3 regions of the Variovorax sp. V116 genome follow, and region 2 is predicted to be linked to each of the others. Evidence: riboswitches for the same ligand, from Rfam matches in the RefSeq annotation. Region 2 holds a riboswitch; each other region holds the start of a gene.
The links. A riboswitch is a leader RNA that binds a small molecule or an ion and turns the genes downstream of it on or off. The one in region 2 is predicted to bind glycine.
Positions count from the first base shown of each region.

Region 1: it holds a riboswitch for glycine, as region 2 does, so the genes downstream of both, ACAM58_RS29080 (D-amino acid dehydrogenase) here and gcvT (glycine cleavage system aminomethyltransferase GcvT) in region 2, are expected to answer to the same signal.
Region 3: it holds a riboswitch for glycine, as region 2 does, so the genes downstream of both, ACAM58_RS03985 (D-amino acid dehydrogenase) here and gcvT (glycine cleavage system aminomethyltransferase GcvT) in region 2, are expected to answer to the same signal.

Region 1 covers NZ_AP028662.1:656,774-661,046, reverse strand. The annotation lists gene ACAM58_RS29085 (hydroxyacylglutathione hydrolase) at 1-778, opposite strand, end outside; gene ACAM58_RS29080 (D-amino acid dehydrogenase) at 1,049-2,383, opposite strand; glycine riboswitch at 2,469-2,586, opposite strand; glycine riboswitch at 2,602-2,691, opposite strand; gene ACAM58_RS29075 (M20 family metallopeptidase) at 3,002-4,273, shown strand, end outside.
Region 2 covers NZ_AP028661.1:3,347,256-3,351,528, forward strand. The annotation lists gene ACAM58_RS15945 (TRAP transporter large permease) at 1-658, shown strand, start outside; gene ACAM58_RS15950 (hypothetical protein) at 811-1,359, shown strand; glycine riboswitch at 1,391-1,481, shown strand; glycine riboswitch at 1,494-1,609, shown strand; gene gcvT (glycine cleavage system aminomethyltransferase GcvT) at 1,655-2,833, shown strand; gene gcvH (glycine cleavage system protein GcvH) at 2,880-3,251, shown strand; gene gcvP (aminomethyl-transferring glycine dehydrogenase) at 3,301-4,273, shown strand, end outside.
Region 3 covers NZ_AP028661.1:863,154-867,426, forward strand. The annotation lists gene ACAM58_RS03980 (FIST N-terminal domain-containing protein) at 1-356, shown strand, start outside; gene ACAM58_RS03985 (D-amino acid dehydrogenase) at 374-1,675, opposite strand; glycine riboswitch at 1,766-1,872, opposite strand; glycine riboswitch at 1,912-2,001, opposite strand; gene rfbB (dTDP-glucose 4,6-dehydratase) at 2,100-3,182, shown strand; gene rfbD (dTDP-4-dehydrorhamnose reductase) at 3,179-4,069, shown strand; gene rfbA (glucose-1-phosphate thymidylyltransferase RfbA) at 4,110-4,273, shown strand, end outside.

The DNA of each region.
Region 1 (4,273 bases), on a different replicon from region 2:
GCAGCTCGCGAAGCTTGACGAACACGGTCTTCGGATCCGGCTTCTCGGGCAGATCGGGAAAGGCCTCGCGAAGCGCCGCAATGACACTCGGGCTCGACAGGCGCAGGAAGGTGTTGATCTCTTTCTCTTCGCGGAGCGTCGTGACGCGGGCCTTGGCCGGGTCATGCCCTGCCACGCCGGGCAGCAGCGCCTTGGCGGCAGCGTTGTCGGGCTCGCGCGCGAGCGTGAAACGCAGATTGTTTTCGATGTAGTCGTGGCCCGGGTAGACGCGGGTGTCGTCGGGCAGCTTGGCGAGTTGCTCCACGAAGGTGGTGTACATGGATTCCACATTGCCGCCGTTGTGGCAGTTGCCCGCGCCGGCGTTGAACAGCGTGTCGCCGGAGAACAGTGCCGGCCTCTCGGTGTGAGAGCGCAGGCAGATGTGGCACATCGTGTGGCCGGGCGTGTCCATGCATTCGAGCTCGACGGTCTTGCCGACCTTGATCACGTCGCCGGCCTTCACGCCGCGATCCATGCCAGCAATGCGAGAGCCCGAGCGGTGGTGCGCAATCACCTTGGCGCCCGTCGCCGCGACGACGGCCTCATTGCCGCCAGTGTGGTCGTGATGCTCGTGAGTATTGAGGATTTGCGTGATCTGCCAGCCCTTGTCCTTTGCGGCCGCCAGGCATTTCTGGTGGTCCAGGGGATCGATGGCGAGAGCCTCGCCGGTCTCAGGGCAAACAATCAGGTAGTTGTAGTTGCGATAGGCGTTGCCGGTCCAGATGCGTTCGACGATCATGCGTTGCTCCAGTGGTCAGATACGAGTGGCACTAACTTAACTCCGACGGCGTTGATGTGCTTCGTTCGGCGGCTCGGCACGCCCTGAGTACACATCGGGTGGCTGCATCCAGGCTGCTTCTTCCATTGTTCCCGAGCGAACGATCAACTGGTGAATAAAGGATGCGGCGCGTTGAAGAAATCGACACAGCCGATCCTTCATACCACCGCCGACCAGGGCGCTCTGCGCCCTCGTTTGAATTTCCCTTCGGTGCCAGGCCATGGCAACTCGCTAAGCAGATGGCCCACCAACTACTGGCGACACCAATGCTTTGCCTCGTGTCCCATGCTTCAACCCGGTGAACGCGAAATCCACCTCAGGCGCAAGCCCGCTCACGATGCGCGCGATCGACTTGCCCGAGCCGCAGGCGTGCGTCCAGCCCAGTGTGCCGTGGCCGGTGTTCAGATACAGGTTCGGCAGCTTCGTCTTGCCGATCAGCGGCACATTGCTCGGCGTCGCCGGACGCAGGCCGGTCCAGAACTGCGCCTGCGCGGTGTCGCCGGCACCCGGGAAGAGCTCTTCGACCCGCCGCACGATGGCCTCGCAGCGCAGCCGGTTCAGGTCGCGGTCGTAGCCGTTGAACTCGGCCGTGCCGGCGATGCGCAGGCGGTCGCTCCCTTCGCCCCCCGGCGAGGTGTAGCGCGAGAACACGAGCTTGTATTCGTCGTCGGTCAGCGAGACCTGGTGCGCCTTCGAGGCGTCTTTTACCGGCAAGGTCACCGAATAGCCCTTGGCCGGATAGATCGGCAGCCGGATGCCCAGCGGCGCGGCAACGATCGGGCTCAGCGAGCCCATCGCCAGCACGAAGGCATCGCCGCGGATGCGCTGGAAGCGACCTTCGTCGTCAGTGGCTTCGACATGGTCGATGCAGCCGCCCGCTTCACGCAGCGCAGTGATGGTGTGGCTCATGAGGAACTTCACACCCGCCGCCCTCGCCAGTGCGACCAGCTCGCGCGCGAAGCGGTTGGCGTCGCCCGATTCGTCCTCGGCCGTGTAGGTGGCGCCGGCCAGCTTGGGGCGGATGTGGGCCAGCGCGGGCTCGATCCTCACCGCCTCGTCGGCCGAGATCACTTGGCGCTCGCAACCCAGGGCGCGCATCTGCTCGGCCGGCGCGAGGGCCCCGTCGAACTCTTTCTGCGTCGTGTAGAAGTGCAGGATGCCTTGAGTGCGCTGGTCGTATTGGAGGCCGGTGTCGGCGCGCAGCTGCTGCAGCGTGTCGCGGCTGTAGGTGCCCAGGCGCACGATCTGCTCGATGTTGTGGCGCGTGCGCGCCGGGGTGCATTCACGCAGGAATTGAAGGCCCCAGAGCCACTGGCGCATGTCCGCGCGGATGCGAAAGAGCAGCGGCGCATCTTCCTTGCCCAGCCATTGGAGCACCTTGAGCGGTGCGCTGGGGTTGGCCCAGGGTTCGGCATGGCTCACCGAGATCTGCCCGCCGTTGGCAAAGCTGGTTTCGGCCGCCGGCGTGGCCTGCCGGTCGATCACGGTCACTTCGTGGCCGAGTTGCTGGAGGTAGTAAGCCGAGGTCACGCCGAGCAAGCCGGCGCCAAGAACGATCACACGCATTTCGAGAACCCTTGAGGTTGCAGCGCTCGAACGCAAATGGAAACGGAAGCTCGAAAAGAAAGCAACCGGACCATGCGTCCAAGTTGCCGCTCCCCCTGTCCTCGGTACCTGAGAGATTCACCCGCTACGCCCGCAGCGGGTTTGCTCCTTCGGTGCATCACGCTCACATTCCAATGGCGTGATGGCTCTCCAGACGGCTTTGACAATTGATGCAGTACAGGCCCATCGCGTGAGCCGACCTGAGCGTTTATGGGAGTTTGCGCCTTCGGTGGAGCCGCTTCCGCGGCCCGCTCTCCTGCTAAATCGAAGCTTATTAGGATCATCGCTGCCAGTCAACGATTAATTAGGCTTCAGGCCTCAAAATTGCGCTCATAGCGGTGGATCAAATTGGATGGCATTTTTCCCGGATGTGTTGGAATTAATAGAATTTCGAAGCCGTGAGAAGATGAAAACTCCGCCGTCGCATCCGACGACGTCGCAATCATCCAAATTCGAGCGCGCATTTGTCCTATTGCACGGGTTGGGGGCGCGATATCGTTCTGAGCAGTCCGTACACGAAAGTATCTTCATGCGTTTCCTAGCAAAGTGCGTCAACTCCACTGCGATGCGGGAGGCCACATGACACGCAACGCCGCACTGGGCCGCGCTGCCGATCACTTCGACAGTGGCGACTTCGTGCGCGACCTGTCGCGACGAGTCGCCTTCCGCACCGCCAGCCAGGAGGCTGATTCCGGACCGGCGCTGGCCGCCTACCTGCAGGACGAGATCGGCCCTTCATTGGCCAGGCTGGGCTTCAGCTTCAGCATCCACCCCAACCCCGAGCCCGCTTACGGCCCGTTCCTGGTGGCCAGCCGCCATGAAGGCGATGACCTGCCCACGGTGCTGATGTATGGCCACGGCGACGTCATCCGCGGTCAGGACAAGAGTTGGACCTGCGGCCAGGGACCGTGGACGCTGGCGGTGGACGGTGAACGCCTTTATGGACGGGGCACGGCGGACAACAAGGGCCAGCACAGCATCAACATCGCCGCGCTAGCCACCGTTCTGGGGCTGCGCGGGCAGCTGGGCTTCAACATCAAGTGGCTGCTGGAAACCGGCGAAGAGACCGGCTCGCCGGGCTTGGCCGCGTTCTGCTCTGCGCACCAGGAACTGCTGGCCGCCGATGTGCTGATCGCCAGCGACGGCCCGCGCGTAGGCCGAGACCAGCCTACCGTCTTCCTGGGGTCGCGCGGCGTGGCGAACTTCAGCCTGACGCTGAACCTGCGCGGCGGCGGCGGCCACCACAGCGGCAACTGGGGCGGCCTGCTGCGCAACCCCGGCACGGTGCTTGCCAACGCCATTGCCAGCATGGTGGACGCCCATGGCGTGATCCGCGTCGAGGGCCTGCGCCCGCCGCCCATTCCGGCCAACGTACGCGCCGCATTGCAAGGCCTGCGCTTTGGTGGCGACGCCGGCGACCCGGAAGTCGACCCCGGCTGGGGTGAGCCCGGCCTGACTCCGGCCGAACGGGTGATTGCCTGGAACACACTGGAAGTGCTGGCCTACAAGACCGGCAACCCGGACTTCCCGGTCAACGCCATCCCGCCCACAGCACAGGCCTTCATGCACATGCGCTTTGTCGTCGGCACCGACGTGAGCCAGCTGCGCGACGTCGTGCAGCAGCACCTGTCGACGCATGGCTTCGAAGGCATCGAAGTCAGCGAACCCGAAGTCATGCACGCCACCCGGCTGGACCCGGACAACGCCTGGGTGCGCTTCACGCTGGCCAGCATCGAGCAGAGCACCGGCAAGAAGCCCGTGCTGCTGCCCAACCTGGGCGGCAGCCTGCCCAACGATGTGTTTGCCGACATCCTGGGCCTGCCCACCGTGTGGGTGCCGCACAGCTACGCG
Region 2 (4,273 bases):
TGGCAAGGCGCTGTGGCAGGCCGGCTGGGCGCTGCTGATGCCCGTCATCATCCTGGGCGGCATCTACGGCGGCATCTTCACGCCGACCGAAGCCTCGGCCGTGGCGGTGTTCTATGCGCTGGTGGTGGGCGTGGTGATCTACCGCGAGATCAAGCCCAAGGACCTGTACGTGATCCTGCGCAAGTCGGTGCTGTCGTCGGCGGTGATCATGTTCATCATCGCCAACGCGGGCCTGTTCGCGTTCCTGATCACGCGCGCGGGGGTGCCCGACGCCATCGGCCACTGGCTGCAGGAAGTGCTGAAGTCGCCCGCGATGTTCCTTCTGGGCGTGAACGCGGCGCTGTTCATCATCGGCATGTTCATCGAGACCAGCGCGGCCATCATCGTGCTCGCGCCCATCCTTGCGCCGGTGGCGGTGCACTTCGGCATCGACCCGGTGCACTTCGGGCTCATCATGGTGGTGAACCTCGCCCTGGGCATGATCACCCCGCCCTTCGGCGTGAACCTGTTCGCGGCCTGCACGGTGGCGCGCATCTCGCTGGACCGGATCGTGAAGTACCTGGTGCCCTTCGTGCTCGTGATCCTGGCCTGCCTGCTGGTGATCACCTACGTGCCGTGGATATCGCTGGCGCTGCGCGACCTGGTGTATGCCAAGTAGCTGAGACGGCGCGAAAAACAAGGAAGAAACGGCAGCCTGTTCGCAGGCTGCTTTTTTTTTGCGCTGCCGGGGCGCTGTAAGGCAAACGTTTCATGAAGATGTCACCGCTTGCAACGATGCTTCAGCCCTCGATCCCCAAAAGCTGTGGCGCCATGTTTCCCACCAAGACCGACAAGGCACGCGACGAACTCCAGGGCCGCCAGCGCACGCTGAGCCAGCGCGAGCGCGCCTTGCTGCTGATGGCAGACGGCCGGCGTTCGCTGACCGATTTCAGCCCGCTGTTCGCCAGCCGCACCGAAGCCGAGCAGGCGATCCAGGCGCTGATGCGCCAGGGCTATCTGCAGGACGCGCAGCCGGTGGCTGCCGCGGCGGCGCAGGCCGCGGCCCAGCCGCCCGCCCCGGTACCCGCGGCCGACCCGATCCAACTCGCCACCGCCGCCGACAACTTCGACGGCAAGCGCTCCCTGGCCACCACGCGCATGTTCCTGTTCGACATCTGCGAGCGCATGTTCGTGCGGCGCGACCCCAAGTTCGCGCTGCAGATGCGCGATGCCCTGCGCGAGGCGCGCGACCGCGGCGCGATGCTGACCATCGCCGCGCTGATGCTCACCGAGGTCGAGAAAACCGCCGGCGCCGAGCGGGCCGAATCGCTGCGCGAGCGCATCGACCGGCTGCTGCCGCCGGCCGAGACCGTGCACTGAGCCGCAGACCGGCCGCCCGCGATCCACTACACTCCCATGGTCAGGAGAGAGCCCCGCCAGCCGGGGCCGCCGAAGGCGCAGGGGTTTCCCGAACGCTCAGGCAAAAGGACTGACACAGCGTTGGCGCATGCCGGCGCTTCCTTGCTGGAGAGAGGCTGTTGCTTGCATCGACGCGATGCGCCGGCCCACCGAAGGAGCAAACCCCGATCGTGGGGCGAATCTCTCAGGTAAAGCGGACAGCAGGGGTGGCCCATGGCTCGCGCCATGGAATTCGTCTGCCCCTTTGGAGTGCCCCGTGGCCGCTTCCTCCGATTCCTCTTCCGCCGAACAACTCCTGAAGACCCCGCTGTACGGCCTGCACGTGGAGCTCGGTGCCCGCATGGTGCCCTTTGCAGGCTATTCGATGCCGGTGCAATACCCCGCCGGCCTCATGGCCGAGCACAGGCACACGCGCAACGCCGCCGGCCTGTTCGACATCTCGCACATGGGCCAGCTGCGCCTGGTCGGACCGGACGCCGCGGCCGCCTTTGAAACCCTGATGCCGGTCGACGTGATCGACCTTGCGCCCGGCAAGCAGCGCTACGGGCTGCTGCTGAACGACGAGGGCGGCATCCTCGACGACCTGATGTTCTTCAACGAAGGCCACGGCTCGATCTTCGTGATCGTCAACGGCGCCTGCAAGGTGGCGGACATCGCCCACATCCAGCAGAAGATCGGCGCACGCTGCGATGTGCAGCCCATGCCCGACCACGCGCTGCTCGCGCTGCAGGGCCCGCAGGCGGCCGCGGTGCTGGCGCGGCTGTCGCCGGGCATCGAGCGCTTCGTGTTCATGACCGGCGGCGCGGTGCAGATCGGCGGCATTCCGGCCTTTGCCACGCGCAGCGGCTACACCGGCGAAGACGGCTTCGAGATCTCGGTGGCCGGCCAGAATGCCGAGGCGCTGGCCCGCCTGCTGCTGGCCCAGCCCGAGGTCGAGCCCATTGGCCTGGGCGCGCGCAATTCGCTGCGGCTGGAAGCGGGGCTGTGCCTCTACGGCAACGACATCGACACCACCACCACGCCGGTCGAGGCCTCGCTCAACTGGGCGATCCAGAAGGTGCGCCGCACCGGCGGCGCGCGCGAAGGCGGCTTTCCGGGCGCGGCCCGGGTGCTGGCCCAGCTCGCCGCCGCCACGGCCGGCGCCGCGGGCCACACCGACCACGACACGCTGAAGCGCAAGCGCGTCGGCCTCGTGGCGCTGGAACGCGTTCCGGTGCGCGACGGCACGGTGCTGCAGTCCTTCGAAGGCAAGGACATCGGCTTTGTCACGAGCGGCCTGCTCGGCCCGACGGCCGACCGCCCGATCGCCATGGGCTACGTGGCCACCGCGTATTCCGAGCCCGGCACGCGCGTGCAGGCCATCGTGCGCGGCAAGCCGGTGCCGATGGAAGTCTCGACGCTGCCTTTCGTGCCGACGCGCTACTACCGCGGCTAGGCGCTGCGCCCCCGATCATCTTTTTTTCCACGAGGAGTTTTCCACCATGAGCATCAAGTACACCAAGGACCACGAATGGGTCTCGGCCGAAGGCAGCGCAGCCACCGTCGGCATCACCGTGCATGCGCAGGACGCGCTCGGCGACGTGGTCTTTGTCGACCTGCCCGAAGTCGGCAAGACCTTTGCCCAGGGCGAGGTGGCCGGTGTCGTCGAATCGGTCAAGGCCGCAGCCGATGTGTTCATGCCCGTGTCGGGCGAGATCACCGAAGTGAACGAAGCCCTGCGCGCCGATCCCTCGCTCGCCAACACCGACCCGCTGGCCGCCGGCTGGTTCTTCAAGGTCAAGCTCAGCGAGCCCGCGCAGCTCGACGCGCTGCTCGACGCGGCCAGCTACGACAAGTTCGCTGCCGAGTCCTGATCCGCCGAGTTCGCAAGCCGCCTTTTCCTCATCCCGAGCCTTCACCGCCATGCCGATTCCCGCCCTTCCCTCTTTGCAACAACTGGAGAACGCCGAAGAGTTTCTCGCCCGCCACATCGGCATCGATGCGGCGGACGAGGCGCGCATGCTGCCGGTGATCGGTTCGGAAACGCGCGCCGAGCTCATCGACGGCATCGTGCCCGCAGCCATCCGCCGCGCCAAGCCGATGCGGCTGCCGGCGCCCGCCACCGAGGCCGATGCACTGGCCGAGCTCAAGGCGATCGCGGCAAAGAACAAGGTCTTCAGGAGCTTCATCGGCCAGGGCTACTACGGCACGCACACGCCGGGCGTCATCCTGCGCAACGTGCTCGAGAACCCCGCCTGGTACACGGCCTACACGCCCTACCAGGCCGAGATTTCGCAGGGCCGCATGGAAGCGCTGCTCAACTTCCAGACCATGGTGTGCGACCTCACGGGCATGGCCATCGCCAATGCCTCGATGCTCGACGAAGCCACGGCGGCAGCCGAGGCGATGACGCTCGCCAAGCGCAGCGTCAAGAGCAAGAGCAACGTGTTCCTGGTGTCGGGCGACTGCCATCCGCAGACCATCGAGGTCATCAAGACGCGCGCCGCGCCGCTGGGCATCGAGGTGAAGGTGAGCACCGTGTCCGAGACGCTGCCGCACCTGATGGTGAGCGGCGAATTCTTCGGCGTGCTCGCGCAGTACCCCGCCACCACCGGCCACGTGCACGACCTGCGTCCGCTCGCGGGCCATGCGCACCAGTGCGACGCCGCCTTCTGCGTGGCCGCCGACCTGCTCGCGCTCACCTTGCTCGCGCCGCCCGGCGAATGGGACGCCGACATCGTCTGCGGCACCACGCAGCGCTTCGGCATGCCGATGTGCAACGGCGGCCCGCACGCGGCCTACCTGGCCTGCCGCGACGAGTTCAAGCGCTCGCTGCCGGGCCGCCTGGTGGGCGTGAGCGTCGACACCCACGGCCAGCCCGCCTACCGCCTTGCGC
Region 3 (4,273 bases), 2.5 Mb from region 2:
GCCTGACCTTCTGCCGCCGCAATGCGCAGGCCGCGCGCGCCGACCTGATGCGCATCTGCGCGGAAATCCGGGAGGAACTCGAGCCCGAGGAGCAGACGCTGGCCACCGCACGCGCCGTCGCGGCCGGGGAGGCCGAAGCCGCGCCGCATCCGGCGCGCCGCATCGCGGGCGCGGTGTACGTGAGCTGCTCGGGACGCGGCGGGCCGCATTTCGGCGCGCCGGGCGCCGAGCTGCAGATCGTGCGGCATGCGCTGGGCGACGTGCCGCTGGTCGGCTTCTTCGCCGCAGGCGAGATCGCGCGCCACCACCTGTACGGCTACACCGGCGTGCTGACGGTGTTCACCAGCAAGGACTGAGTCTCGCCCTCTAGCATTCAGGCCGGCTGCAGTACGCGCGCTGCCGGCGCAGGCATGCCGGTGAACGCAAAGTCGACCTCGGGCGCGAGTCCGCTCACGATGTGCGCAATCGACTTGCCCGAGCCGCAGGCATGCGTCCAGCCGAGCGTGCCGTGGCCGGTGTTGAGGAACAGGTTCGGCAGTTTCGTCTTGCCGATCAGCGGCACGTTGCTTGGCGTCGCGGGGCGCAGGCCGGTCCAGAACTGGGCCTGCGTGGTGTCGCCGGCACCCGGAAAGAGCTCCTCGACGCGCCGCACGATCGCCTCGCAGCGCACGCGGTTCAGGTCGCGGTCGTAGCCGTTGAGCTCGGCCGTGCCGGCAATGCGCAGGCGGTCGCCGGAAGCCGAGGTGTAGCGCGAGAACACGAGCTTGAACTCGTCGTCGGTCAGCGAGACCTGGTGCGCCCTGGAGGCGTCCTTCACCGGCAGCGTCACCGAGTAGCCCTTGGCCGGATAGATCGGCAGCCGAATGCCCAGCGGCGCGGCAACGATCGGGCTCAGCGAACCCATCGCGAGCACGAAGGCGTCGCCGCGGATGCGCTGGAAGCGGCCTTCGCTGTCGGTGGCTTCGACATGGTCGATGCGGCCGCCGGTCTCGCGCAGCGCGGTCACCGTGTGGCTCATGAGGAACTTCACGCCCGCTGCGGCCGCGCGCTTTGCCAGCTCGCGTGCAAAAAGGTTCGCGTCGCCGGACTCGTCCTCCGCCGTGTAGGTGGCACCCGCCAGCTTCGGGCGGATGTGGGCGAGGGCGGGCTCGATCTTCACGGCTTCGTCGGCTGAGATCACCTGGCGTTCGCAACCCAATGCGCGCATCTGCTCGGCGGGCTGGAGGGCGCCGTCGAACTCCTTCTGCGTCGTGTAGAAGTGCAGGATGCCCTGCGTGCGCTGGTCGTATTGGAGGCCGGCGTCGGCGCGCAGCTGCTGCAGCACCTCGCGGCTGTAGGTGCCCAGGCGCACGATCTGCTCGATGTTGTGCCGGGTGCGCGCCGGCGTGCATTCGCGCAGGAACTGCAGGCCCCAGAGCCACTGGCGCATGTCGGCGCGGATGCGAAAGAGCAGCGGGGCGTCTTCCTTGCCGAGCCATTGCAGCACCTTGAGCGGCGCGCTCGGGTTGGCCCAGGGTTCGGCATGGCTGACGGAGATCTGCCCGCCGTTGGCAAAGCTGGTTTCGGCGGCCGGCGTGGCCTGCCGGTCGATCACGGTCACCTCGTGGCCGAGTTGCTGGAGGTAGTAAGCAGAAGTCACGCCGAGCAGGCCGGCGCCAAGAACGATCACACGCATTTCAAGTACCTTTGAAGATTGGCACTTGAACGGCGAACTTGGTGTGCTACTGATTCAATAGCAAGCAACCGGACGAACGCCGTCCAAGTTGCCGCTCCCCCTGTCCTTGGTACCTGAGAGATTCACCTGTTGCACCCTGCAACGGGTTTGCTCCTTCGGTGCATCACGCGAGGTGATGGCTCTCCAGACGGCTTGTCAGTTGATGCAGTACCTGCCACGCAACTCTTTGAAAGAACTTCAAGGAATCTGTGGGCCGACCTGAGCGTTTATGGGAGTTTGCGCCTTCGGTGGAGTAGTAATAAGTACTACCCTCTCTCCTGCAGTGAAACGATTGTAGGCGGGGACCGCAAAGCCGCCAACCATGAATTTTGACAATTCGGACCAATGGGATAATTGTCATTGATTCGAAACTTCGGGGAGACTCATGATCCTGGTAACCGGCGGCGCGGGCTTCATCGGCGCCAACTTCGTACTCGACTGGCTGGCGCAGAGCGACGAGCCTGTCGTGAACCTCGACAAGCTGACCTATGCCGGCAACCTCGAGACGCTCGCGTCTCTCAAGGGCGACCCGCGGCACATTTTCGTGCAGGGCGATATCGGCGACAGCGCACTGGTCGACCGCCTGCTGGCCGAGCACAAACCGCGCGCCATCGTGAACTTTGCCGCGGAATCGCACGTCGATCGCTCCATTCACGGCCCCGAAGACTTCGTGCAGACCAACGTGCTGGGCACCTTCCGCCTGCTCGAGTCCGTGCGCGGCCACTGGAGCGCGCTGCCGGCCGAGCAGAAAGCCGCCTTCCGCTTCCTGCACGTGTCGACCGACGAGGTCTACGGCTCGCTCTCCAAGACCGACCCCGCCTTCACCGAAGAAAACAAGTACGAGCCCAACAGTCCCTACTCGGCCAGCAAGGCCGCGAGCGACCACCTCGTGCGCGCCTGGCACCACACCTACGGCCTGCCGGTCGTCACCACCAACTGCTCCAACAACTACGGGCCGTTCCACTTCCCCGAGAAGCTCATCCCGCTGATGATCGTCAACGCCCTGGCCGGCAAGCCGCTGCCCGTGTATGGCGACGGCATGCAGGTGCGCGACTGGCTCTACGTGAAGGATCACTGCAGCGCCATCCGCCGCGTGCTCGAAGCCGGCCGGCTCGGCGAGACCTACAACGTCGGCGGCTGGAACGAGAAGCCCAACATCGAGATCGTCAACACCGTCTGCGCGCTGCTCGACGAACTGCGCCCGCGCGCCGACGGCAAGCCTTACAAAGAGCAGATCAGCTACGTCACCGACCGCCCCGGCCACGACCGCCGCTACGCCATCGATGCGCGCAAGCTCGAGCGCGAACTCGGCTGGAAGCCCGCCGAAACCTTCGACAGCGGCATCCGCAAGACCGTCGAGTGGTACCTGGCCCATGGCGAATGGGTGCGCAACGTGCAAAGCGGCGCTTACCGCGAATGGGTCGAGAAGCAATACGACGCCGCCCCCGCGGCCAAGGCTGCGGCATGAAGCTGCTGCTGCTGGGCAAGGGCGGCCAGGTCGGCTGGGAGCTGCAACGCAGCCTCGCGCCGCTGGGCGAGCTGGTTGCGCTCGACTTCGACAGCACAGACTTCAACGCCGACTTCAGCCGCCCCGAGCAACTGGCCGAAACGGTGCTGAAAGTGCGCCCCGACGTCATCGTCAATGCCGCGGCCCACACCGCCGTCGACAAGGCCGAGAGCGAGCCCGAGTTCGCGCGCAAGCTCAACGCCACCTCGCCCGGCGTGGTGGCCGAGGCCGCGCAGCAGATCGGCGCGCTCATGGTGCACTACTCCACCGACTACGTCTTCGACGGCAGCGGCAGCACGCCCTGGAAAGAAGACGACGCCACCGGCCCCCTCAGCGTGTACGGCCGCACCAAGCTCGAAGGCGAGCAACTGGTGGCCAGGCACTGCTCGAAGCACCTGATCTTCCGCACCAGCTGGGTCTATGCCGCGCGCGGCGGCAACTTTGCCAAGACCATGCTGCGCATCGCCAAGGAGCGCGATCGCCTGACCGTCATCAACGACCAGTTCGGCGCGCCCACCGGCGCCGAGCTGCTGGCCGACGTCACGGCGCATGCCATCCGCGCCACGCTGCAGGACCCGGCCAAGGCCGGCCTGTATCACGCGGTGGCCGGCGGCGAGACTACCTGGCACGGTTATGCGCGCTTCGTGATCGAGCAGGCCAAGGCGGCCGGCGTCGAACTCAAGGCCGGACCCGAAGCCGTCGACCCCGTGCCCACCAGCGCCTTCCCCACGCCCGCGACGCGCCCCGCCAACTCGCGCCTGGACACGCGCAAGCTGCAGACCACCTTCGGCCTGGTGCTGCCGCACTGGCAGCAGGGCGTGGCCCGCATGCTGCGCGAGACCCTTTGACAAGCGAAGCAAGCAAGCAAGAAGCGGAGAACACAACACAATGACCACGAAGACCACGCAACGCAAAGGCATCATCCTGGCCGGCGGCTCCGGCACCCGGCTGCACCCCGCCACGCTCGCGCTCAGCAAGCAGCTGCTGCCGGTGTACGACAAGCCGATGATCTACTACCCGCTCAGCACGTTGATGCTCGGCGGCATGCGCGA